Regions from separate parts of the Streptomyces sp. C1-1 genome, predicted to be linked through region 1. Evidence: predicted binding sites of a transcription regulator. Region 1 holds the regulator's gene; each other region holds the start of a gene.
What was found. Region 1 encodes HspR, which represses chaperone genes until heat shock. Its sites were predicted from a motif close to TTGAGNNNNNNNNNCTCAA; they were not measured.
Positions count from the first base shown of each region.

Region 2: a site for HspR is predicted at 6,816-6,834, ahead of lon (endopeptidase La). Genes of this name have one in related genera too.
Region 3: a site for HspR is predicted at 2,962-2,980, ahead of dnaK (molecular chaperone DnaK). Genes of this name have one in related genera too.

Region 1 covers NZ_CP189826.1:4,948,403-4,956,404, reverse strand. Annotated here, with positions in the region: gene ACQF4J_RS22575 (MraY family glycosyltransferase) at 1-962, shown strand, start outside; gene dnaK (molecular chaperone DnaK) at 1,057-2,901, shown strand; gene grpE (nucleotide exchange factor GrpE) at 2,898-3,554, shown strand; gene dnaJ (molecular chaperone DnaJ) at 3,597-4,778, shown strand; gene ACQF4J_RS22555 (heat shock protein transcriptional repressor HspR) at 4,784-5,230, shown strand; gene ACQF4J_RS22550 (fibronectin type III domain-containing protein) at 5,299-6,942, opposite strand; gene ACQF4J_RS22545 (substrate-binding domain-containing protein) at 7,237-8,002, shown strand, end outside.
Region 2 covers NZ_CP189826.1:3,735,722-3,743,723, reverse strand. Annotated here, with positions in the region: gene ACQF4J_RS16870 (spermidine synthase) at 1-477, opposite strand, end outside; gene ACQF4J_RS16865 (ATP-binding protein) at 781-4,023, shown strand; gene ACQF4J_RS16860 (hypothetical protein) at 4,100-4,480, shown strand; gene ACQF4J_RS16855 (hypothetical protein) at 4,477-4,890, shown strand; gene ACQF4J_RS16850 (rhomboid-like protein) at 4,991-5,773, shown strand; gene ACQF4J_RS16845 (SMP-30/gluconolactonase/LRE family protein) at 5,780-6,697, opposite strand; gene lon (endopeptidase La) at 6,857-8,002, shown strand, end outside.
Region 3 covers NZ_CP189826.1:2,411,917-2,419,918, reverse strand. Annotated here, with positions in the region: gene ACQF4J_RS11010 (ATP-binding protein) at 1-575, shown strand, start outside; gene ACQF4J_RS11005 (vWA domain-containing protein) at 638-2,371, shown strand; gene ACQF4J_RS11000 (OsmC family protein) at 2,429-2,857, shown strand; gene dnaK (molecular chaperone DnaK) at 3,026-4,894, shown strand; gene narI (respiratory nitrate reductase subunit gamma) at 4,910-5,494, opposite strand; gene narJ (nitrate reductase molybdenum cofactor assembly chaperone) at 5,491-5,973, opposite strand; partial or broken gene ACQF4J_RS10980 (molybdopterin-dependent oxidoreductase) at 6,027-6,673, opposite strand; gene ACQF4J_RS10975 (SAM-dependent methyltransferase) at 6,778-7,590, opposite strand; gene ACQF4J_RS10970 (helix-turn-helix domain-containing protein) at 7,659-8,002, opposite strand, start outside.

The DNA.
Region 1 (8,002 bases):
CACTCCTGCGGATCCCCGCCCTGCGCCTCGGGGTCGTCGACCGACGGCGGCAGCGGCCGCTGCCGCTGTTCGGGGGAGTGGCGGTGGTGCTCGCCAGCTGTCTGGTCGCCGGCGTCGGGGACTGGACGGGCGTCGCGCCGCTCGGCGACGGCGTGGGACGGCTGCTCGTCGCGGGGGCCGCGGTCGCAGCGCTGGGCCTCCTCGGCGACGTGCGGCGGCTCAGGCCGTGGGTGCTCGTCGCCGGTACGGCGGTGGCGGCGGCCTGCGTGGTGCCGTACGGGGAGACGGGTGTCGGCGGGGGGCTGCTGGCCGTGGGGTGGATCACCTTCGTCGCCCTCGGCTTCCGGGCCCTCGACCACGCCGACGCGCTCGCCGGGACCGTCGGCGTCCTCACCGCCTTCGGGGTGGGGGCCTGTGCCGCCGCCGAGGTGATGGACGGGCTCGCGGTGCTGCTGAGCGTGCTGGCCGCCGCGCTGACCGGCTTCCTGATGCACAACTGGCATCCCGCACGCGTGGGGCTCGGCGCGTGCGGCTCGCTGTTCGCCGGGTTCGTGCTCGCCGCCGCCGCGGTGTTCACCCGCGCCGGCTACGGGCTCGCCTCCAGTACGGGCGTGCTCTTCCCGCTCACCGCCGTCGCCAGTGCCGACGTGCTCCTCGTGCTGCTGGCGCGGCGGCTCGGCGGGCGGCCGCTGCAACGGCGCGGACCGGACCATCTCGCCCACCGGCTGCGGCGGTTGGGGGTGACCCCGCGGGGGATCACCGTGCTGCTGGGGATCGGGGCGTTTGCGGGGGTGCTCGTCGGGGTGCTCGTGGACGTGGGGTGGATCGCCGGATCCGGGGTGTGGTGGGTCGGGGCGGGTGCGCTGATCGTCGTCCTGGCGCTGCTCCGGATCCCTGATCCTCCCCCTAGGGGCTCGGCATCCGCGCAGGTCACGGGCAGATTGCGTGTAAGGAACGGATAAGAGTTGAGCCCATACGACTCAGGTCTGTTGACCCATCCGCCGCCGTCATGCACACTTGAGTCCGTTCCACTCAAGTCAGCTGGAGGAATCAACCATGGCACGTGCGGTCGGCATCGACCTGGGCACGACTAACTCCGTCGTCAGCGTTCTGGAGGGCGGCGAGCCCACCGTCATCACCAACGCCGAGGGCGCCAGGACCACGCCGTCCGTCGTCGCCTTCGCGAAGAACGGTGAGGTGCTCGTCGGCGAGGTGGCCAAGCGTCAGGCGGTCACCAACGTTGACCGGACCATCCGCTCCGTGAAGCGCCACATGGGCACGGACTGGAAGATCGAGCTCGACGGGAAGCAGTTCAACCCGCAGCAGATGAGCGCCTTCATCCTGCAGAAGCTGAAGCGCGACGCCGAGTCCTACCTGGGCGAGAAGGTCACGGACGCGGTCATCACCGTCCCGGCCTACTTCAACGACTCCGAGCGTCAGGCGACCAAGGAGGCCGGCGAGATCGCGGGCCTGAACGTCCTGCGCATCGTGAACGAGCCCACCGCGGCCGCGCTCGCGTACGGCCTCGACAAGGACGACCAGACGATCCTCGTCTTCGACCTCGGTGGCGGTACGTTCGACGTCTCGCTGCTGGAGATCGGCGACGGCGTCGTCGAGGTGAAGGCCACCAACGGTGACAACCACCTCGGTGGTGACGACTGGGACCAGCGCGTCGTCGACTACCTGGTGCAGCAGTTCAAGTCCGGTCACGGCGTGGACCTCGGCAAGGACAAGATGGCCCTCCAGCGCCTGCGTGAGGCCGCCGAGAAGGCCAAGATCGAGCTGTCCTCGTCCACCGAGACCTCGATCAACCTGCCCTACATCACCGCCTCCGCCGAGGGCCCCCTGCACCTCGACGAGAAGCTCACCCGCGCCCAGTTCCAGCAGCTGACCGCGGACCTGCTGGAGCGCTGCAAGACGCCGTTCCACAACGTCATCAAGGACGCCGGCATCTCCATCAACGAGATCGACCACGTCGTCCTCGTCGGTGGCTCCACCCGTATGCCCGCCGTCGCCGAGCTCGTCAAGGAGCTGACCGGCGGCAAGGAGGCCAACAAGGGTGTGAACCCGGACGAGGTCGTCGCCATCGGCGCCTCGCTCCAGGCCGGTGTCCTCAAGGGCGAGGTCAAGGACGTCCTGCTGCTCGACGTCACCCCGCTGTCCCTCGGTATCGAGACCAAGGGCGGCATCATGACCAAGCTCATCGAGCGCAACACCACGATCCCGACCAAGCGCTCCGAGATCTTCACCACGGCCGAGGACAACCAGCCGTCCGTGCAGATCCAGGTCTACCAGGGCGAGCGCGAGATCGCGGCGTACAACAAGAAGCTCGGGATGTTCGAGCTGACCGGTCTGCCGCCGGCCCCGCGTGGCGTGCCGCAGATCGAGGTGTCCTTCGACATCGACGCCAACGGCATCATGCACGTGACCGCCAAGGACCTGGGCACGGGCAAGGAGCAGAAGATGACCGTCACCGGCGGCTCCTCGCTGCCGAAGGACGAGGTCGACCGGATGCGCCAGGAGGCCGAGCAGTACGCGGAGGAGGACCACCGCCGCCGCGAGGCCGCCGAGACCCGCAACCAGGGCGAGCAGCTCGTCTACCAGACGGAGAAGTTCCTCAAGGACAACGAGGACAAGGTCCCCGGCGAGGTCAAGACCGAGGTCGAGGCCGCCGTCGAGGAGCTGAAGACCGCGCTCAAGGGCGAGGACACCGCCGAGATCCGCACCGCCACCGAGAAGGTCGCCGCGGTCTCCCAGAAGGTCGGTCAGGCCATGTACGCCGACGCCCAGGCCGCGCAGGCCGCGGGCGGCGCCGACGCCGGTGCCGAGTCGCCCAAGGCCGACGACGACGTCGTCGACGCCGAGATCGTGGACGACGAGCGCAAGGACGGTGCCGCGTGACCGAGGAGACCCCGGGCTTCGAGGAGAAGCCCGACGTCCCCTCAGGCGCCACCTCTGACGACGCCGAGCCGAAGGCCGCCGCCTCCTCCGGGGGGGCGGCCCCGGCCGGGGACGCAGCTCAGATCGCCGGTCTGACGGCCCAGCTGGACCAGGTGCGCAAGGCGCTCGAGGAGCGCACGGCGGACCTCCAGCGGCTGCAGGCCGAGTTCCAGAACTACCGCCGCCGTGTGGAGCGGGACCGGATCACGGTCAAGGAGATCGCCATCGCGAACCTCCTGACCGAACTCCTGCCCGTGCTCGACGACATCGGCCGCGCCCGGGACCACGGCGAACTCGTCGGCGGATTCAAGTCCGTCGCGGAGTCGCTGGAGACCGTCGCGGCGAAGATGGGTCTGCAGCAGTTCGGCAAGGAGGGCGAGCCCTTCGACCCGACGATCCACGAGGCCCTGATGCACAGCTACGCGCCGGACGTCACCGAGACGACGTGCGTGGCGATCCTGCAGCCCGGGTATCGCATCGGCGAACGCACCATCCGCCCCGCCCGGGTGGCCGTCGCCGAACCGCAGCCGGGCGCGCAGACGGTCAAGGCCGAGGGGGCCGAAGAGGCTCCCGCGGCCGGCGACGAGAAGGACAACGGCCCTGAGGAGGGCTGACGTAGACACCGAGCGGAACACCGGAAAGGGGGCGCGTCGAGGATGAGCACCAAGGACTTCATCGAGAAGGACTACTACAAGGTCCTCGGCGTCCCCAAGGACGCCACCGAGGCCGAGATCAAGAAGGCGTACCGGAAGCTCGCCCGCGAGTTCCACCCGGACGCCAACAAGGGCAACGCCAAGGCCGAGGAGCGCTTCAAGGAGATCTCCGAGGCGAACGACGTCCTCGGTGACCCCAAGAAGCGCAAGGAGTACGACGAGGCCCGCACCCTCTTCGGCAACGGCGGCTTCCGCCCGGGGCCGGGCGGCGCGGGCGGCTCCTTCAACTTCGACCTGGGCGACCTCTTCGGAGGCGGCGCCCAGGGCGGCGGCGGGGGAGCCGGCGGCTTCGGCGGCGGGCTCGGTGACGTCTTCGGGGGCCTGTTCAACCGGGGCAGCTCGGGCACCACGCGGGTACAGCCCCGGCGCGGCCAGGACATCGACACCGAGGTCAGCCTCAACTTCACCGAGGCGATCGAGGGCGCGACGGTCCCGCTGCGCATGACTTCGCAGGCACCGTGCAAGGCCTGTTCCGGCACCGGCGACGCCAACGGCAACCCCCGGGTGTGCCCGACGTGCGTCGGCACCGGCCAGGTGGCCCGGGGTTCGGGCGGCGGCTTCTCGCTGACCGACCCGTGCCCGGACTGCAAGGGCCGCGGACTGATCGCGGAGAACCCCTGCGAGGTCTGCCACGGCAGCGGCCGCGCCAAGTCGTCCAGGACCATGCAGGTCCGTATCCCGGCCGGGGTGGACGACGGCCAGCGCATCCGGCTGCGCGGCAAGGGCGCGCCCGGTGAACGGGGCGGTCCGGCGGGCGACCTGTACGTCACGGTCCACGTCTCCGGGCACCCGGTCTTCGGCCGCAAGGGCGACAACCTCACCGTCACCGTGCCGGTGACGTTCTCCGAGGCGGCGCTCGGCGGCGAGGTCAGGGTCCCCACCCTGGGCGGCCCGCCCGTCACCCTGAAGCTGCCGCCGGGCACGCCCAACGGCCGCACCATGCGTGCCCGTGGCAAGGGCGCGGTCCGCAAGGACGGCACCCGCGGGGACCTGCTGGTCACCGTCGAGGTGAGTGTTCCGAAGGACGTGACGGGGAAGGCTCGTGACGCACTCGAGGCGTATCGCGAGGCGACCGCGGGCGAGGACCCGCGGGCGGAGCTGTTCCAGGCGGCGAAGGGAGCTTGATCGAGATGGACGGCCGTCGACGCAACCCGTATGAACTGACCGAGGAGACCCCGGTCTACGTCATCTCGGTGGCTGCCCAGCTCTCCGGTCTGCACCCGCAGACCCTGCGCCAGTACGACCGCCTGGGCCTGGTCTCGCCCGGCCGCACGGCGGGGCGGGGCCGCCGCTACTCGGCCCGCGACATCGAACTGCTCCGCCAGGTGCAGCAGTTGTCGCAGGACGAGGGCATCAACCTGGCCGGCATCAAGCGCATCATCGAGTTGGAGAACCAGGTCGCCGCGCTCCAGCAGCGCGTCGTCGAGCTCCAGGCGGCCGTCGACGGCGCCGCCGCGGCGATGCAGCAGCGCGAGGCCGCGGTGCACGCCTCGTACCGGCGCGATCTTGTGCCGTACCAGGAGGTGCAGCAGACCAGCGCGCTGGTGGTGTGGCGGCCCAAGAAGGCGAAGGACTAGCGACACGCGTGGACGAAGGGGCCCGGAGGCGCAGACCTCCGGGCCCCTTCGCATGCCCGTGGGGGGCGTCAGCGGCCGACGAAGAACTCCAGCGACGAACTCTGCGCGCTCTGGCGCCCGTAGGCGTCCACGGCGTACACGGTGACCGTGCAGGGGCCGTTGTACGGCGGCGTCCAGGAGATGTCGCCCGTGGTGGACAGCTGGGTGCCGCTGGCGCCGCAGGCGCCCTCGATCTCCCAGGAGTAGCCCTTCAGGACGCGGCCCTCGTCGCCCGCGCCGGGCGCGGCCTTGACCGTGATGGGCGAGCGGGCGGGGATGCCCGCCGAGACGAGCGTCAGGCTCGGCGCGGCCGGGCCGGCCTGGGTGGCCCGGGTGAGCCGGTCGACGGTGAGCACGTCGGAGGGCGCGGACTCGGCGCCCGTGCCGTCCACGGCGACGACGTAGTAGGACGCCTCGCCGGCCGGGGCGATGATGTCGTCCCACCCGCCGCCGCGCACGCTGCCGATGGCGCTGAAGCCGCCGTCGGTGCGGCGGTAGACGTTGTACTGGCCGGAGTCCTCGGGCAGGTCCCAGTGCAGCTCGGTCCGGTCGTCGTGGAGGGTGGCGGTGAGCCCGGCCGGGGCCGGTGTGCCGCTCGGCTCGGGGCGGGTGGCGGTCACCGGGGCGGAGGCGGGGGAGACGTTCCCGGCGCCGTCGACCGCGTACACCCGGTAGACGTGGGCGGCATCCGTCCCTGCGCGCACGTCGGTGAAGGACGTGCCCACCACGAGGTCGGGTCCGTCGGCGTCCTGCTGCCCCTCCGGCGCGCCCCACACCTCGTAGTGGTGGACGTCCGTCGCGCCGGAGGCCTGCCACGCGAGGGTGTTGCCGGCGGTGGTGCCCTTCGCCGTGACGCCGGTGACCTGTCCCGGCGCGGTGCGGTCGACGGTGGTCACGCCCTGGTCCGCCGTGCCGGCCGAGGTGTTGCCCGCCCGGTCGTAGGCGCGCACCTCGTAGTAGTAGGTCTCGCCCGTCAGCGGCAGGGTGGTGTCGGTGTACGACGTCGAGGTGGTCGTCGCGAGCGGCGCGGAGCCGAACGACGTGCCCTTCGTCCGCCGGTACACCCGGTACCCGGCGAGGTCCATCTCCTTGTTCTTCGCCCAGGTCAGCTTCGCCTTCCCGGTCGCCGTGTCGTACGAGACCGAAGTCCCGGCGGGCACCAGGGGCTTGACCTTGTCGACGTCGGCGGAGGTGCGGGGGGTGTACGTGAACCGGACCTTCGCGACGCCGGTGAAGTTCGCGTAGTCCACCCGGAGGGTGTGCTTGCCGGACGGGATCGTGACGTTGACGGTCTTCTGCACCGTCGACGACACGTTCTTCCAGAGGTCGATCCTGCGGGTGCCGTCGAGGTGGACGCGGATGCCGTCGAGGCCGCTCGCGGTGAGCGCGAAGGGGCCGCCGGAGCCGAAGTCGCGGGTGACGCTCCAGCGGACGCCGAAGTTGTCCTTCGGCAGGCCGGTCGCGGGGGCGCCGCTCCAGCTCTGGTCGATCGCGCTGTCGCAGTCCGTCTTCTTCGCCGTACCGGAGAAGGCGGTGTTCCCGAAGAACTGGCGCTTGAAGACGGGGGAGGCGCAGGTGGTCGCCGCGGAGGCGGAGGAGACGGACGCGCCGAGGAGGGCGCCCGCGGTCGCGAGCACCAGCGTCGAAGCCGTCGTACGTCTGGCTGAGTTCATTCGATCCTCTGATCGGTCGAGGACGGCTGTTCGGAGCCGTCATGATCACGACTCGTGAGGTATCGGCTTGGTTGTACGGATCTTTGCCTGCCGATTGCCTGCCGTTGCATGGAGAGTCCGTAAAGGGTGTTTGGAGGCGTTTCCTTCATGTCTTCACAAGCCAAGCGGAGCGTGGTGTTGCGCACTCGTTAAGTAGTTCGGCTTGACGCCCGGGGGCGGCTGCGCGTTGTCTTTTCAGACATCCGGGCACCTCGAGGCGCCCGCGTCCCGTAGGCATCAGAAGTGAGCAGGCCTGTGAGCAGTCCCACGCGTCGTATCGCCATATCCGTGGCCGCGTCCACGATGACCCTGTCGCTGGCCGGGTGCGGCATGCTCGACGTGTCGGGGGACAGCAGTTCGGCGAGCCCGACGAAGGGCAACGACGTCACCATCGGCCTGTTGCTGCCGGAGAAGGCCAACACCCGCTACGAGGACTTCGACTACCCCATCATCAAGCGGCAGGTGGAGCTGCTCACCAAGAAGCAGGGCAGCGTCGACTACCAGAACGCCGAGCAGGACGCCAAGAAGCAGGCCGGCCAGATGCAGAAGATGATCGACGACAAGGTCGACATCATCCTGCTGGACGCCGTCGACTCGCACGCCATCGCCGGCGAGGTGAAGAAGGCCAAGGACGCCGGCATCCCGGTCATCGCCTACGACCGCCTCGCCGAGGGCCCCATCGACGCCTACGTCTCCTTCGACAACGAACTGGTCGGCGAGGTGCAGGGCCGCACCCTGCTCGACGCCCTCGGCGGCAACGCCGACACCTCCGACAAGGTCGTCATGATGAACGGGTCGCTCACCGACCCCAACGCCAAGCAGTTCAAGGCCGGTGCGCTGTCGGAGCTCAACGGCAAGGTGACGGTCGCCGCGACCTACGACACCAAGGACTGGAAGCCGGAGAACGCCGAGGCCAACATGACCGAGGCGATCAACAAGATCGGCAAGGACAACATCGCGGCCGTCTACTCCGCCAACGACGGCATGGCGGCCGGCGTCATCGCCGCCCTGAAGAAGGCCG
Region 2 (8,002 bases), 1.2 Mb from region 1:
GTCGTTGCCGTCGGTGACAGTCCAGTCCGGACCGTTGTCGATGTCCAGGCAGAGGGCGTCGTAAGTGGCGGATGTCTCACGGAGGTATTCGACGAGATCCGCCTCCACGACGGTGGTGCGGGGATCGGCGAGGGCCCGGCCGGACATTTCCGAAAGGGGCCCGCGGCGGTGCCAGTCGACGACGGCGGGTTCCCGCTCCACGACGGTGACGGCGCCCCAGCGCGGGTTCGCCGCGGCGTGTGCGAGCGAGAAGCCCACGCCCAGGCCTCCGATCAGCACGTCGGGGTTCGGCCGGTCGTCCAGTTCGGCGAGCGCCACGTCGACGAGCAGGCGCTCCGAGCGCCCGTCCGACGTGTCCATCAGGAAACACCCGTTGGCGATGATCTGCAGCAACTCCCCGTGCCGGCGCAGCGCGACCTCCCCGTAGGGACCCTCGCGACGGTCCAGCACAACTGGCGTGTCGTAGGCGGCGGTCATGGTCCCATCCTGCACGAACCTGGAACGGGGGCGCGGGCAATTGCCGGGCGGCCGGCGCGGGGGCCGCCGCACTCGGCCCCTCCGTCCGCCCCGCCGTCCGCCCCTCCGTCCGCCCCGCCGCCGCCGCGGCGCGCCCTCACCCATGCCTCGCGCGCCCGGCACCCATGCCTCGCGCGCCCGGCACCCATGCCTCGCGCGCGCCGCGGTCGGTGCCTACGCTCGAGACAGCGGGAGATCGGCGAGAGAGCCGGCGTCAGACGGGTGCGAGGTCGGCGTGCGACGGCGGAAGTGCGTGGTGGATGTATGGCCGCGGAATACCCGTTCGTGGGACGCGAGGGCGTGCTGGGTGAGCTGCGCGCGGCTCTGGAGTCCGCCGCGGCCGGCCGGGGCGGACTGGTGACGCTGGCCGGGCCGGCGGGCGCGGGCAAGACCCGTACGGCCGAGGAGGCCGCCGCGCACGCCGAGGGCTTCCGCACGCTGTGGACGTGGTGCCCGCCGCAGACCGTCGGCCGCGCGTTCAGACCCTGGTCGCGGCTGCTGCGCGAGCTCGTCGCCGACGACGTGGCATGCGGCCGGCTGGTCGCCGCGTCCCCGCCGCTGCGGGCGCTGGTGGCCGGGGCCGGCCCCGGCGCCCTGCGCGGCGCGGACCCGGAGGCGGCCCGCCTGCGCCTGACCGCCGACGTGGCCGAGCTCCTCGCGACGGCCGCCCGGCGCCGTCCTCTCCTCGTCGTCCTGGACGACGCCCACGCCGCCGACGCGTCCTCGCTGCGCCTCCTGCTGGAGACGGCCGACACCGCCCGCACGATGCCGCTCCTGCTGGTGGCCACGGCTCGTGACGAGGAGGCGGCCTGGCGGGAGGGCGGTGGTGGTGGCGGGCCGGGCCGGGACCGGGTCCGGGCACAACTGCTGCGGCGGGGACGCGTGTCGGTGCTCGGGCCGCTGCCCGAGAGGGATGTGGCGGCGCTCGTCGAGGCGGTGACCGGCGCGGTACCGGAGTCGGAGGCCGTGCGGTCGCTGGTACGGCGCACCGGCGGCGACGCGTTCTTCGTCACCGAGCTGCTGCGGAACGGGAGTTGGAGCGGCGAGGCGGCGGACGGGGAGGGCGCCGGTGTCTTCCCGGGTGCCGTGCGGGCCGCCGTGGGGGAGCGGTTGGCCGATCTGACCCCGCGGGCCGCGCGTCTGCTGGACGTGGCCGCCGTGCTCGGCACCCGGTTCCGGCTGGACGTGCTGGCCGAGGCCGCGGAGGTGCCGTTGGCGGAAGTGCGGTCGCTGCTGGGCGAGGCCGCCGGGGCCGGGCTGCTGGCGGAGGTGGGCGCCCACCGGGCCGGGTTCCGCCACGACCTGCTCCGGGACGCCGTGTACGACGTCCTCGCCCCAGCCGACCGCGCCGCCCTCCACCACACCGCCGCGGAGGTCCTGGCCGGTTACGCCCGCCGCGGCCGTGACACCGGCCCCGCGGAGGTCGCCCACCACCTGTTCCTCGCCGGCCCCGAACACGCGGCGGACGCGGCGCGCTACGCCTGCGCGGCGGCCACCCGGGCGGAGGCCCTGTTCGCCTTCGAGGACGCGGCCCGCTGGTACGAGCGCGCGGTCGACGCCTGGACCGACGGTAACGGCGACGCGGGGGAGGAGCCGGCCGCCATCGCGTCCCGTGGCCGTGTCGAGCAGGCCCGCGCCGACTCCCCCGATCGTGCCGAGCTGGTCGAGATGCTGCTCGGGCTCGGTGCCGCGCGGCTCGGCGCGGGGGAGCGGGAGGCCGCTCGGGGCGCGCTGCTCAGAGCCGCCGGGCTGGCGCGGGAGGTCGGGCGCCCGGACCTGCTGGCGCGGGCGGCGCTCGGGCTCGGTACCGGGCCCGTCGGGTTCGAGGTCGACCTGGACGACCGCCCACAGGTCGACCTGCTGACGGAGGCGAGGGCCGCCCTCACGAACAACAGCTCCCCGCCCGCAGCGCCTTTCACCGCCCTCCGGGCCGCCGTCACCGCTCGGCTTTCGCTCGCCGTCGGACTCGTCGAGTCGGTGGGGCGGCGGCTCGCCCTCGCCGAGGAAGCCGTCCGGACGGCTCGCGAGGCCGGTGACCCGGCCACCCTCGCCGCGGCCCTCGCCGCGCTGTGCGACGCCCGGCCCGGCCCCGACCACTGCCATGACCGGCTCGCCTGGTCCGAGCGGATCATCGAAACCGCCCGCGACCTGCGCGATCCGGCCCTCGAACTCCTCGGCCGACGGCTGCGGTCGGTCGCGCTGATGGAGACCGGCGCGTTCGCCGAGGCCGACGCGGAGGCGGCGGCGTACGAGACGGTCGTACGACCGCTGCGGCGCCCCCTGTACGCCTGGTACGTGCCGCTGTGGCGCGGCACGCGGGCACTGATGGAGGGCCGGTACGAGGACTGCGCGACCGCACTCGACGAGGTCGAGCGGCTGGGCCGCAGGGCCGGAAGCGCGAACGCCGGCCTGCTCGCCGTCACCCAGCGCTGGTGCCTGTACGCCGAGACGGGCGACCGTGCCGGGCTGCTGAGCGTCAGGGCCGAGGCGGCCGTGCTGGAACGCTCCCCGCTGCTGTGGCCGCGCGTCACGCTCGCCCTCCTGGCCGCCCAGTCCGGCCGCCCGGAGGAGGCCGCGCGCCGGCTGTCGGCCGTGGCACCCCGGCTCGGCGGCGCGCCCCGGGACAGCGAGTGGCTGCCGATGGTGGCGCAGGCCGCGGAGACGGTGGCCGCCGTGGGCTCCCACCCCGCCGCTCCCGTCCTGTACGACCTCCTCGCCCCCTACGCCGGCCTGTTCGTGGTGGAGGGCATCGGCGCGGCGGTACGGGGTCCCGTCGACCGGCATCTCGCCCTGCTGGCCGCGGCCATGGGCGACCCGGACCGGGCCCGCGCGCACCGTACGGAGGCCCTGCGGGCGGCCGGGGCGGCGGGCGCGGTCGCCCTCGTCGACCGGATCACGCACGAGACGTCACAACCCCCCGCAGCCACCATCCCCACCGTCCCCGACACCGCCCTCTTCCACCACGAAGGTCCCCTCTGGCACCTGCGCTACGCCGGTCGTGAGGTGCGGGTCCCCGACGGCAAGGGCCTGCACGACCTCGCCGTTCTCCTCTCCCGCCCCGGCACCCCCGTGCCCGCAGTCGAGCTGGCGTCACCCGGGCCCGTGGGCCCGGGTGACGGGGACGCCACCGGTCTGCACCCCCAGGGCGACACCGGTGAGGCCGTCGACGCCGTCGCCCGGGCCGCCTACCGCCGTCGGCTGCGGGAACTGGAGGAGGACGCGCGGGACGCCGACGCCACGGGGGACGCGGAACGTTCGGAGCGGATCGCCGTCGAGCGGGACGCCCTCGTCGGGCAGCTCGCCGCCGCGTACGGGATCGGGGGCCGGGTCCGCCGTACCGGTTCCCCCGCCGAACGTGCCCGCACGGCCGTCACCGCCCGTATCCGGGCCGCGGTGGAGCGGGTCGCCGCCGTCCATCCCGAGCTCGGCCGCCATCTGCGCACGGCCGTGCGCACCGGAACCCTCTGCGTCTACCAGCCGGAACAGCCGCCGGAGTGGCGTCTGTGAGCCCCCGCCTCACATCGTGCCGCCGGATCTGACGCCTTCTTCCCGACGGAGAAACTCCGAGGGAAGGCAGGACATCATGCCCCGCACATCCAAGGCCGAGGCCGACCTCTTGGTGGACGAGCCGGTCATCGAAGGACGCTACGCGCAAGTCGGTCCGTACACCGTCGGCTACGAGACCATGAAGGCGGACATGGACCCCGCACAGCTGTTCCGCGGTCTGCCCGACGACCGCTGCCAGTGCCCGCACTGGGGCCAGGTCATCAGCGGCAGGCTCGTCCTGCGCTACGCCGACCACGACGAGGTCTTCCACGCCGGCGACACCTACTACGGCGCCCCCGGCCACCTCCCGCTCATCTTCGCCGGCACCGAGGTCGTGGAGTTCAGCCCGACCGCCGAGCTGAACCGCACCATGGAGGTCGTCGGCCGCAACCTCGCCGAGGCCGAGGGCCGGTCATGAGCACCGCGACCGACACCCGGGTGAAGGAACTCGCCGACCTCTTCGTGCGGTTCCTGGAGACCAACACAGCCCCCGCGGGGCTGTTCACGGACGACGTGTTCCTCGACCTGACCCTGCCGCAGTGGCGGCTGCAGGCCCGGGGGCGCGAGGAGCTCGTCGCGCTGCGCCGCCGTGGCCACCCCGTCCTCGGCACGGTCCCCCGCCACCGGGTCGACGCCACCCCCACCGGCTTCGTCCTCGAGTTCGAGGAGAGCTGGGAGGACGGACAAGGCACCTGGTACTGCCGGGAGTTGATGCGCGCAGAGGTCAGGGACGGCTCCGTCGCCGAGGCCTGCGTCTACTGCACCGGCGACTGGGACCCGGCGACCAGGGCCGCTCACGCCAGGGAGGTGGTCCTGCTCAGGCCCTAGCCGAAGGGGCGGACGCAGGAAACGTCTTAGAGGTTCCTGAGAATCGGCTCACGCGTGGCGTCGGTCATAGACAGTGGCCCGTGGGGCCCCGAAAGGTGGGGTGAAACGGAAGGAGCACCTCACCGTGGAACCCGCCGCGACGGCCGACGCCCACTCCTTGGCCGCGCCCCTCCCCGAGGTCTCCGACCTGCTGGACGGCCTGCCACGGCAGCGGGGCCCGGCCGCGGCGCCGGCACCCGCCGGCGCGCGTCGCGCGGTCCGCCCCTGGCGTCTCCTGCCCACCCCCACCGGCACCCCGGTCACCTTCGCCTACGCCGCCGTCCTCGCCGTCACCTCGCTCGTCGCCGCCTACGCCTCCCCGGCCCTCGTCGACGCCCTGCAGCAGGGATCCAGCACGGACGTGGCCCACCTCATCCGCACCCCGGTCCTGGTCCTGCTGGCCAGCGCGCTGTGGGTGGCGGGCGGGCTCGTGTCGCCGTACGTCGTGTGCTTCCTGCTCGTCCTGACGGCCCTGGAGCGGCGGATAGGCGGCGCCCGCGCGGTCGTCGTCTTCCTCCTCGGCCACGTCCTGGCCACCCTCGCGACCGAGGGCTCCGTGGGGCTGGCGGTCCTGGCCGGGCACCTGCCGCACACTTCCCTGCACCGCCTCGACTACGGCATCAGCTTCGGCGTGGCCACCGCCGTCGGCGCCCTCGCCGGCCTGCTCGGTCCGTGGCTGCGCTGGCCGCTGCTGATCCTGTTCGGCGGCATGCTGGTGGAGGACCTGATCGAGTTCACCGACCCGATGACCAACTGGGGTCACCTGATCTCCCTCTCGATAGGCATCGCGACCTGGCCGCTGGTCCGCCGCTGGCGCCAGGAGGCCCTGGCGGCCCGGTCCTAGGGCGCCCTAGACGCGCGGCGCGCCCGTCACCGACATCACCAGGGAGTACACCGTGGTCGCGGCCGTGATGAACAGGCGGTTGTTCTTCGGGCCGCCGAACGTCACGTTGGCCACCGTCCCGGGCACCCGGAGCCGGCCGATGAGGGTGCCGTCCGGGTCGTAGCAGTGCACCCCGTCCTCCAGGGCGGCGGCCCACAGCCGGCCCTGGTCGTCGAGCCGGATGTTGTCGTAGTGCACGCCCTCCCCGGCCGCGGCGAAGACCTTCCCGCCGGACAGCGTGCCGTCGTCGGCGACGTCGAAGACGCGGATGCGGGCGGCCCGCGAGTCGGAGACGTACAGCCGGCGCTCGTCCGCCGACAGGATCACGCCGTTGGGTCCCTCGAACCCGTCGGCGGCCAGCCGCACCCGCCCGCTCGCCGGGTCGATCCGGTACACGTTGCAGGCGCCGATCTCGGACTCGGCGCGGTGGCCCTCGTAGTCGCTGAGGATGCCGAAGTCCGGGTCGGAGAACCAGACCGTGCCGTCGGAGCGCACGACGGCGTCGTTCGGGCTGTTCAGGCGCTTGCCGTCGTAGCGGTCGGCGAGGACGGTGACCGTGCCGTCGGGCTCGGTGCGGGTCACCCGCCGGTTGCCCTGCTCGCAGCTGACCAGCCGCCCCTGCCGGTCGAGGGTGTTGCCGTTGACGTGACCGGCGGGGTGCCGGAAGACGCTCACCGCGCCGGTGGCCTCGTCCCACCGCAGCAGCCGGTCGTTGGGGATGTCGCTCCAGACCAGCTGCCGCCACGCGGGCACGTACAGCGGGCCCTCCGCCCAGCGGCAGTCGTCGTACAGCACCTCCAGCCGCCCGTCGCCGTTGGCGCAGCGCCCCGTGAGGAAGCGGTCGTCCAGAACCTCGTACAGACCGTTGACGACGTGACCGGACATGTCCACCCCTCAGTGCCGCTGACCGGGACGTGATCCAACCTACGCCGCGTCAGGCCCCGTGCTGATCGCTTACAGCGAACGGCGCAAGACCCCGGGAACATCCACGGGCCCCCGCGCATTGAGTCGGCATAGCTCAACTTGACTGCCGAAGGGGAGATCATGGGTTCGACGTCCACACCGCTCACCCTGCCTGTGCTGCCGCTCGACGGCGAGGTCGTGCTGCCCGGCATGGTGGTTCCGCTGGACCTCAACGACGCCGACGTACGCGCCGCGGTGGAGGCCGCCCAGGCCGCCGCCCGGTCCGAGCCCGGGAAGCCCAAGGTCCTCCTGGTTCCACGCATCGACGGGACGTACGCCGGCACCGGTGTCCTCGGCACCGTCGAGCAGGTCGGCCGGCTGGCCGACGGCGACCCGGGCGCGCTGATCCGCGGCCGCGGCCGCGTGAAGATCGGCGCCGGCACCACCGGGCCGGGCGCGGCGCTGTGGGTCGAGGGCACGCGGATCGACGAGACCGTTGCCGAGCCGCTGCCCGGTCACGTCGCCGAACTGGTCAAGGAGTACAAGGCCCTCGCCACCGCCTGGCTGCGCAAGCGCGGCGCCTGGCAGGTCGTGGACCGCGTGCAGGCCATCGACGACGTCTCCCAGCTCGCCGACAACTCCGGCTACTCGCCCTTCCTGACCACCGAACAGAAGATCGAACTGCTGGAGACCACCGACCCGGTCGCCCGCCTCAAGCTCGCCACCCAGCACCTGCGCGACCACCTCGCCGAGCAGGACGTCGCGGAGACCATCGCCAAGGACGTCCAGGAGGGCGTCGACAAGCAGCAGCGCGAGTTCCTGCTCCGCCGCCAGCTGGAGGCCGTGCGCAAGGAGCTGCGCGAACTCAACGGCGAACAGGACGGCGAGGAGTCCGACGACTACCGCGCCCGGGTGGAGGCCGCAGACCTGCCGGAGAAGGTCCGCGAGGCCGCCCTCAAGGAGGTCGACAAGCTGGAGCGGTCCAGCGACCAGTCGCCCGAGGGCTCCTGGATCCGCACCTGGCTGGACACGATCCTCGAACTGCCGTGGAACGAGCGGACCGAGGACGCCTACGACATCCAGGGCGCCAAGGCCGTCCTCGACGCCGAGCACGCGGGCCTGGAGGACGTGAAGGAGCGCATCACCGAGTACCTGGCCGTGCGCAAGCGCCGCAGCGACCGCGGCCTCGGCGTCATCGGCGGCCGGCGCGGCGGCGCCGTCCTGGCCCTGGTCGGCCCGCCCGGCGTCGGCAAGACCTCGCTCGGCGAGTCCGTCGCGCACGCCATG
Region 3 (8,002 bases), 2.5 Mb from region 1:
TGACCTGGGCCGCGGGCCACGGCATCCACCCCTGGATCCTCGACCACCTCACCGACCGGCCCGACCACCTGTGGTCCAAGCCGCCGAAGACAGAGGAGCCCTTCTCCACGCCCCGTTCCTGGCACATGCTCTCCGACGCGCTGCACTCCTTCGGCCGCGACCTCGACGAGTACACCCTCAAGGTCCTCGCGCACGGCACCCTGACGCCCGCGCACGCCACCGCCTTCTGCGGCTACGTCAAGATCGTGCGCAGCCGGTTCGGCATCGAGGCGATCATCAAGGGCGACGCCCCGTGGCCGAACCGCGTCGAGGACCGCGACCTGCTCTACTACCTCGCCGAGTCCTTCCGCGGCCGACTGGTCAAGGAACTCCCGGTCAGCAAGGAGCACATGTCGGCGAACGGCCGGCAGACCGCGTACCGCGCCAAGTCGCTGCTGGTGCAGCTCGCGGAGATCTCCGTCGAGGTCGCCCAGACCGTCATCGCCTCCGACGAGGACGGCAACCCCGTACTGCCGTCGTGGTTCCTCATCGAGGCGGCGCGGGACATGCCGCGGCTGGTGGAGGCGCGGCGGTGAGCCGCACCAAGGGCAACGGGCAGAAGAAACGGGACTCCGCGGCCGAGGCGTTCGCCGAGGGGATGCGGCTGGTGAAGGCCAACCCGGCCCTCGCGGCCGTCGAGTTCGACGTGTGCCGGCATGAGGAGTGCGAACTCGCCCCGCGCGACGGGCTCGTGGTCGTCGACTCCGACGCGGCCCTGCACGTCCACCCCCACCGCCTCGCCGAACCCGCCGCCTGGGCCTGGGCGCTGGCGCACGCCGTGCTCCACCTCGGCTTCGGGCACGTCCCGGCGGCGAAGGGCGAGCGCGTCCAGCCGGACCGCTTCGACCTCGCCGCGCGCTGCGTCGTCGTCAACCGCTTCCTGCTGAACTTCACCGTCGGCGAGACCCCCGAAGCACTCCCCGCCTCCTATCCCGACGGCGACGAGGAGCAACTCGCCGCACGCTGGCGCCGGGACGGCCTGCCGCCCGCCTACGAGCGCTGCGGCACGGCGGGCGACGCGCCCGACCAGCTGCTCCTCAGATGGAACGGATGGTACGGCGGCCCGCCGGACCACCAGCTGGCGTTCGCCGCCGCCTTGACCCGGACCGTGTCCGCGGCGATGGACATGGCGGGCGGCCGCCGCGACTCCCTCGACGGCGAGGCGGCCCCGCGGCGCCCCTGGCAGAAGGCGCTGAGCTGGTTCGTCTCCTCCTACCCGCTGCTCGGCGGCATCGCGGCCGGCATCACCCTCGTCGCCGACGCCGAACTCGCCCGCGCCCACGGCATCTCCGTGGCCGCGGTCAACCCGGAGGCGGGCGAGATCTACGTCAACCCGCTGCGCCAACTCGAGGACGAGGAGTGGCGGTTCGTCCTCGCCCACGAGATGCTGCACGCCGCCCTGCGCCACGGCGACCGCTGCGGCACCCGCGACCCGTACCTCTTCAACATCGCCTGCGACTACGTCATCAACGGCTGGCTGGTAGAGATGCAGGTCGGCACCATGCCCGAGGGCCTGCTCCACGACCCCGCGCTCGCCGGCCTGTCCGCCGAGGAGGTCTACGACCGCATCGCGGGCGACCTGCGCCGCATGCGCCGTCTGGCCACCCTCCGCGGCAAGGGCGTCGGCGACGTGCTCGGGGCTCCCCTCGGAGCGCCCGGCACCCACGTCGACCTCGACGAGTTCTACCGCCGGGGCCTCGGCCAGGGCCTGGACCTGCACCAGCGTCAGGAACGCGGCTACCTCCCGGGCGGCCTGGTCGAGGAGATCCGCGCGCTCAGCCAGCCGCCCCTGCCCTGGGACGCCCGACTCGCCCGCTGGTTCGACGAGTTCGTACCCAGCCCGCAGCCCGTCCGGACGTACGCGCGCCCCTCCCGCCGCCAGTCCTCCACTCCGGACATCCCGCGCGCGGGGCACTACTTCCCGCCCGAGGAGATCGCCCGCTGCACCTTCGGCGTCGTCCTCGACACCTCCGGCTCCATGAACCACACGCTGCTGGGCAAGGCGCTGGGCGCGATCGCCTCCTACGCCGAGGCCCGCGACGTGCCGGCCGCCCGCGTCGTCTTCTGCGACGCCGCCCCGCACGACGCGGGCTATCTGCCGGTGACCGAGATCGCGGGCCGGGTGCGCGTACACGGGCGCGGCGGTACGGTCCTGCAGCCCGGGATCGACCTGCTGCACCGTGCGGACGACTTCCCGCCGGGCGCACCCGTCCTCGTGATCACCGACGGCTGGTGCGACGTACTGCGCGTCCGCCGCGAACACGCCTACCTGATCCCGCAGGGGGCACGCCTGCCGTTCACCCCCCGCGGGCCGGTCTTCCGGGTGCGGTGAGCCGGAATGTGATCGGATGGGGACGCAAGCAACAGCAGGTTTTCGGAAGGATTCACCGTGGCAACCACGCGCTCCGCACACACCGTATGGGAAGGCAACCTGCTCGAGGGCAGCGGTGTCGTGAACTTCGACTCCTCCGGGGCCATCGAGGCGCAGCCGGTGACGTGGGCCTCGCGCTCCCAGGACGCGAACGGCAAGACCAGCCCCGAGGAGCTGATCGCCGCCGCGCACTCCAGCTGCTTCTCCATGGCGCTGTCGCACGCCCTGAACGGCGCCGGCACCCCGCCCACCAAGCTCGTCACCTCGGCGGACGTGAATTTCCAGCCGGGTGAGGGCATCACCGGCATCCACCTCACCGTCGAGGGCACGGTCCCCGGCATCGACGACGACGCGTTCGTCGCCGCGGCCGAGGACGCCAAGAAGAACTGCCCGGTCAGCCAGGCCCTGGCCGGTACGACGATCACCCTGTCGGCCAAGCTCGCCTGAACATGTGCCCCACAGGTGCCGCGCTCCCGGGCCCGGGAGCGCGGCACCGCCGTTTCCGGGTACCCGGGAGCCGTTTTCCGGGAGTACCCGGGACCTACGCGGCATTGACAACAGCGCACTCAAGTTTTGTGCTGGAGTCTGGGAAGTGCCTGGCGGAAGGGGACGGAGATGGCACGTGCGGTCGGGATCGATCTCGGGACCACGAACTCCGTGGTTGCCGTCCTGGAGGGCGGCGAACCCACGGTCGTCGCCAACGCGGAGGGGGCCAGGACCACACCGTCGGTCGTGGCCTTCGCCAAGAACGGGGAGGTGCTCGTCGGTGAGGTCGCCAAACGGCAGGCCGTGACCAACGTGGAGCGCACCGCGCGGTCGGTGAAGCGGTACATGGGCGACGCGCACTGGCGCTTCCCCGACCAGGGCTCCATCGACGGCACGCGCTACCGGGCGCAGGAGCTGTCCGCGCGGGTCCTGCAGAAGCTCAAGCGGGACGCCGAGTCCTACCTCGGCGAGGACGTCACAGACGCGGTGATCACCGTCCCCGCGTACTTCGACGACTCGCAGCGGCAGGCCACCAAGGAGGCCGGGGAGATCGCGGGCCTGAAGGTCCTGCGGATCATCAACGAGCCGACGGCCGCCGCCCTCGCCTACGGCCTCGACCGGGGCGAGGAGCAGACCGTCCTGGTCTTCGACCTCGGCGGCGGCACCTTCGACGTGTCGCTGCTGGAGATCGGCGACGGGGTCATCGAGGTCAAGGCCACCAACGGCGACACCCACCTCGGTGGCGACGACTGGGACCAGCGGATCGTCGAGCACCTGGTCAAGAGGTTCCAGGGGCAGTACGGCGTCGACCTCGGCAAGGACAAGATGGCCCTGCAGCGGCTGCGGGAGGGCGCCGAGAAGGCCAAGATCGAGCTGTCCAGCTCCTCGGAGACGACGATCAACCTTCCCTACATCACCGCGTCCGCCGAGGGGCCGCTGCACCTCGACGAGAAGATGACCCGCGCGCAGTTCCAGGAGCTCACCGCCGATCTTCTCGACCGGTGCAAGACCCCCTTCCACCAGGCGGTCAAGGACGCGGGCATCAAGCTGTCCGCGGTCGACCACGTCATCCTCGTCGGTGGCTCCACGCGTATGCCGGCCGTCACCGACCTGGTGAAGGAGCTCACCGGCAAGGACCCGCACAAGGGCGTCAACCCCGACGAGGTCGTGGCCGTCGGCGCCGCCCTGCAGGCCGGTGTCATCCGCGGCGACGTCAAGGACGTCCTGCTGCTCGACGTCACCCCGCTGTCCCTCGGCATCGAGACCAAGGGCGGCATCATGACCAAGCTCATCGAGCGCAACACCACGATCCCGACCCGGCGTTCGGAGATCTTCACGACGGCCACCGACAACCAGCCCTCGGTGGGTATCCAGGTGTACCAGGGCGAGCGGGAGATCGCCGCGTACAACAAGAAGCTGGGCGTCTTCGACCTGACCGGGCTGCCGCCGGCCCCGCGGGGCGTGCCGCAGATCGAGGTGGCCTTCGACATCGACGCCAACGGCATCATGCACGTCTCGGCGAAGGACCTCGCCACCGGCCGCGAACAGAAGATGACGGTGACCGGCGGCAGCGCGCTGCCCAAGGACGACATCGACCGCATGATGCGGGAGGCCGAGCAGTACGCCGAGGAGGACCGCAAGCGGCGGGAGGCCGCCGAGACCCGCAACCAGGCCGAGCAACTCGTCTACCAGACCGAGAAGTTCATCCGGGACAACGAGGACCGCATCCCCGCCGACACCAAGTCCGAGGTGCAGGAGGCCGCCACGGAGCTGAAGGGGCTCCTGGAGCGGAACGCCGAGACCGGCGAACTGCGTACGGGCGTGGAGAAACTCGCCACCGTCAGCCAGAAGATGGGGCAGGCCATGTACGCGAACGCCGCCGGCGGTCCGTCCGGTGAAGAGGGCACGGCCCATGAACAGGCGGGCCCCGAGGAGGAGGGCGTGGTGGACGCGGAGATCGTCGACGACGAGAAGGACACGAAGGGCGGGGCCGCCTGACGCCCCGGCGCCGTCCTAGGCGTCCGTTCTCTCCCAGCCCCTGCGTTCGCGGCGTGGGCCCAGTTGTCGCGGGTCGCGGCTGCGGTAGATCACGTAGGGGCGGAAGAGGTACTGCACGGGGGCGCTGAACATGTGGACCGAACGGGTGTAGGGGACCAGGGCGATCAGCACCATGCCGACGACCGCGTGGACCTGGTACAGGGCCGGCACGCCCTGCATCAGGTCCGTCTTCGGCCGGAGGGTGAACAGGCTGCGGGACCAGGGGCCGATCGTCTCGCGGTAGTCGTAGCCGTCCCCGGAGGCGTGACCGAGCTCGGCGATCACGCCCAGCGCGATCGCGGCGAGCAGGACGAGGTACATCAGCTTGTCGTTGGCCGTAGTCGCTTGGAAGACGGGGGCGTTGGTCCGCCGCCGGTACACCAGCAGCAGGATGCCGACGACCGCCGGCACACCCGCCGCCGTACCGCCGTACCGGGAGAACAGGTGGTACAGGTGCTCGTCGACGCCGATCGAGTCGGTCCAGGACATCGGGACGAACAGGCCGACGACCAGCAGCGCGAAGGCGACGTACGGCAGGACGCCCCACAGGAGGGTGGTCATCGGCGCACCCCCGGCAGGGTCGCGCACACCGCGTCCAGTACGGACGCGTACGGCGTGCCGAAGTCGGTGAGCGCGGCGCGCAGCCGCTCCAGGCCCGCGCGGTGCTCGGTGAGCAGGTCCGTGTCGCCGGTGCGGGCCGCGAACTCCAGGACGGCGGGCAGGAAGTCGGGCAGCTCCTCCCCGGTCATCTCCAGTCCGGCGGCGCGGTAGACGTCTTTGAAGCGGACCAGCGTCATGCCGCGCCGCCGCGTGTCCCCGTCCTGCCACCAGCTCAGATAGAGGCTGTGCCGGTTCTTGAAGTCGAAGACCTGCACATAGTGCGCCTCCAGCTCCCGGGCCGGGGTGACCGCGGCATGGTCGGTGAACTCCCTCAGCTGCGGGGCGGCTTCGCGCAGCAGCGGCAGCCGTGTGCGGAAGTCGTCGTCCGGGTAGGTCAGGCAGAGAGCTGCCGCCTGATGGAGTACGGCGTCCGAGGGCATCAGACCTCCTTGGCTTCGGCGTCGGCGGGATCGTCGGAGGTCTGCCTCCAGTGGAAGCGGGCGCCGGCCGCGTGCGAGACCATCGACATCGCGGGGATCGGGGAGAAGCCGGCGATGCGGTCGGGGCCGTGGGTCTTGATGGTGTGGACGTGGGCGGCGGCGACGAGCTCGATCGCCTCGTCCCAACTCGCCCGCACCAGACCGCCCTTGCCGCGCGACTGCTGACAACGGCGGCGCTTTTCGGGGTCGTTCTGGATGTCGGCCCAGGCGAGGACGGGATCGCCGAGGCGGCCGAGGGCCTCACGGTACGACTCCGGCAGCACGCCCCGGACACACGGTTGCGCACCCGCGTCGGCGAGTACGTGTACCAGGAGAAGGCGGCGCCCGGGGGGACGCCGCGCGGCTCGTACTCGGGCCGGTCGGGACCCACGCTGGGGTAGTCCGTCTGCTGGGTCTCCCACGTGATGATGCCGTCCTTGACGTACACCTTCCAGCGGCAGGAGCCCGTGCAGTTCACGCCGTGCGTGGAGTTCACGACCTTGTCGTGGCTCCAGCGGTCCCGGTAGAAGGCGTCCGCCTCGCGCCCGCCGACCATGCCGACGCTGTGCAGGTCGGGCGCCGCCGTGCCGGGCCGGAAGAACCTGCCGACGCGCAGCAGCGCCGCTCCCTGTTCGGTGGGCGGTATCCGCGTGTCGGCCACGTCCGTCGCTCCCTTGCTCGCCCCGTGCTTCGACGCTAGGGGCGAGCGGGGGAACACACCCGTCCAGACGCCCGTACGGGTGTACGGGCCGTGGACGGCGGGCCTCAGGCGCCGGGCTTGCGGGCCACCCCCGCGTACACCGGCACGACGCCCTCGGCCTGCGCCTCCACGTCCACCGGCTCCGGCCGCCAGCCGTGAACGGGGATCACACCGGGGCCGAGCAGCTCCAGGCCGTCGAAGAAGCGGTAGAACTCGGGCAGCGTGCGCGGGTGGAACGGCGTGCCGCTCCTGCGGAACAGCCCCGCGGCCCTGGCCACCCCCTCGGGGCTGAGGTCCTGGGTGACCTGGGAGAGGATCAGGAAGCTGCCGGGGGCGAGCGCCTCGACGTACCGCTTGAGCAGGCCGTGGACGTCGTCCTCCTCGTCGCCCAGGTAGTGGGTGAGCGCGATCAGGGACAGCGAGACGGGCCGGGAGAGGTCCAGGGTCTCGGCGGCCAGCCGCAGGATGGTGTCGGGATCGCGGACGTCGGCGTGCACGTACTGGGTGCTGCCCTCGGCGGAGCCGCGCAGCAGGGCCTCCGCGTGCCTGAGCACGATCGGATCGTTGTCCGCGTACACCACCCTCGCATCCGGCGCCGTCTCCTGCGCCACCTGGTGCAGGTTGGGCTCGGTGGGGATGCCGGTGCCGATGTCGAGGAACTGGCGTATCCCGGCCCCGGCGGCGGCCCGCACGGCCCGGTGCATGAACCGGCGGTTGGCGCGCGCCCCGCGCACCGCGGTGCCGTCGGCGGCCAGGATGTTGCGGGCCAGCGCCTCGTCCACCGGGTAGTTGTCCTTGCCGCCCAGCCACCAGTCGTACACCCGGGCGGGGTGCGGGCGGCTGGTGTCGATCTGCGGTAAGGCGTCGGATCCGGTCATGCGGTGTCGTCTCCTCGGGGTGGGAAGGGTGCCGTGCGTGCCGCGGACAGGGGAAGCCGGCGGCGGACTCAGAAGGTCTCGCGGTACTCCCGCAGCAGCTTCTTCGTGCGCTGCGCCGAGGCGGCGCGCGCCGTCATGTGGTCCAGGACCTCGAGGTGCGCGGAGACCTCTCCCCGCGAGTCGAGGTAGAGGGCGCCCGTCAGGTACTCGGTGAAGACCATGTCGGGCAGTTCGGGCTCGGCGAAGCGGAACAGCGTGAAGGGCGCGTACGTCCCCGGGTGCGGGCCGTCCTCGAACTCGGCGACCTGCAGCGTGATCCGGTCGCGCTCGGCGAATTCCAGCAGCTTGTCCAGCTGCTCCCGCATGACCTCGCCGCGGATGCTCACCGGACGCTTCAGCACCGTCTCGTCCA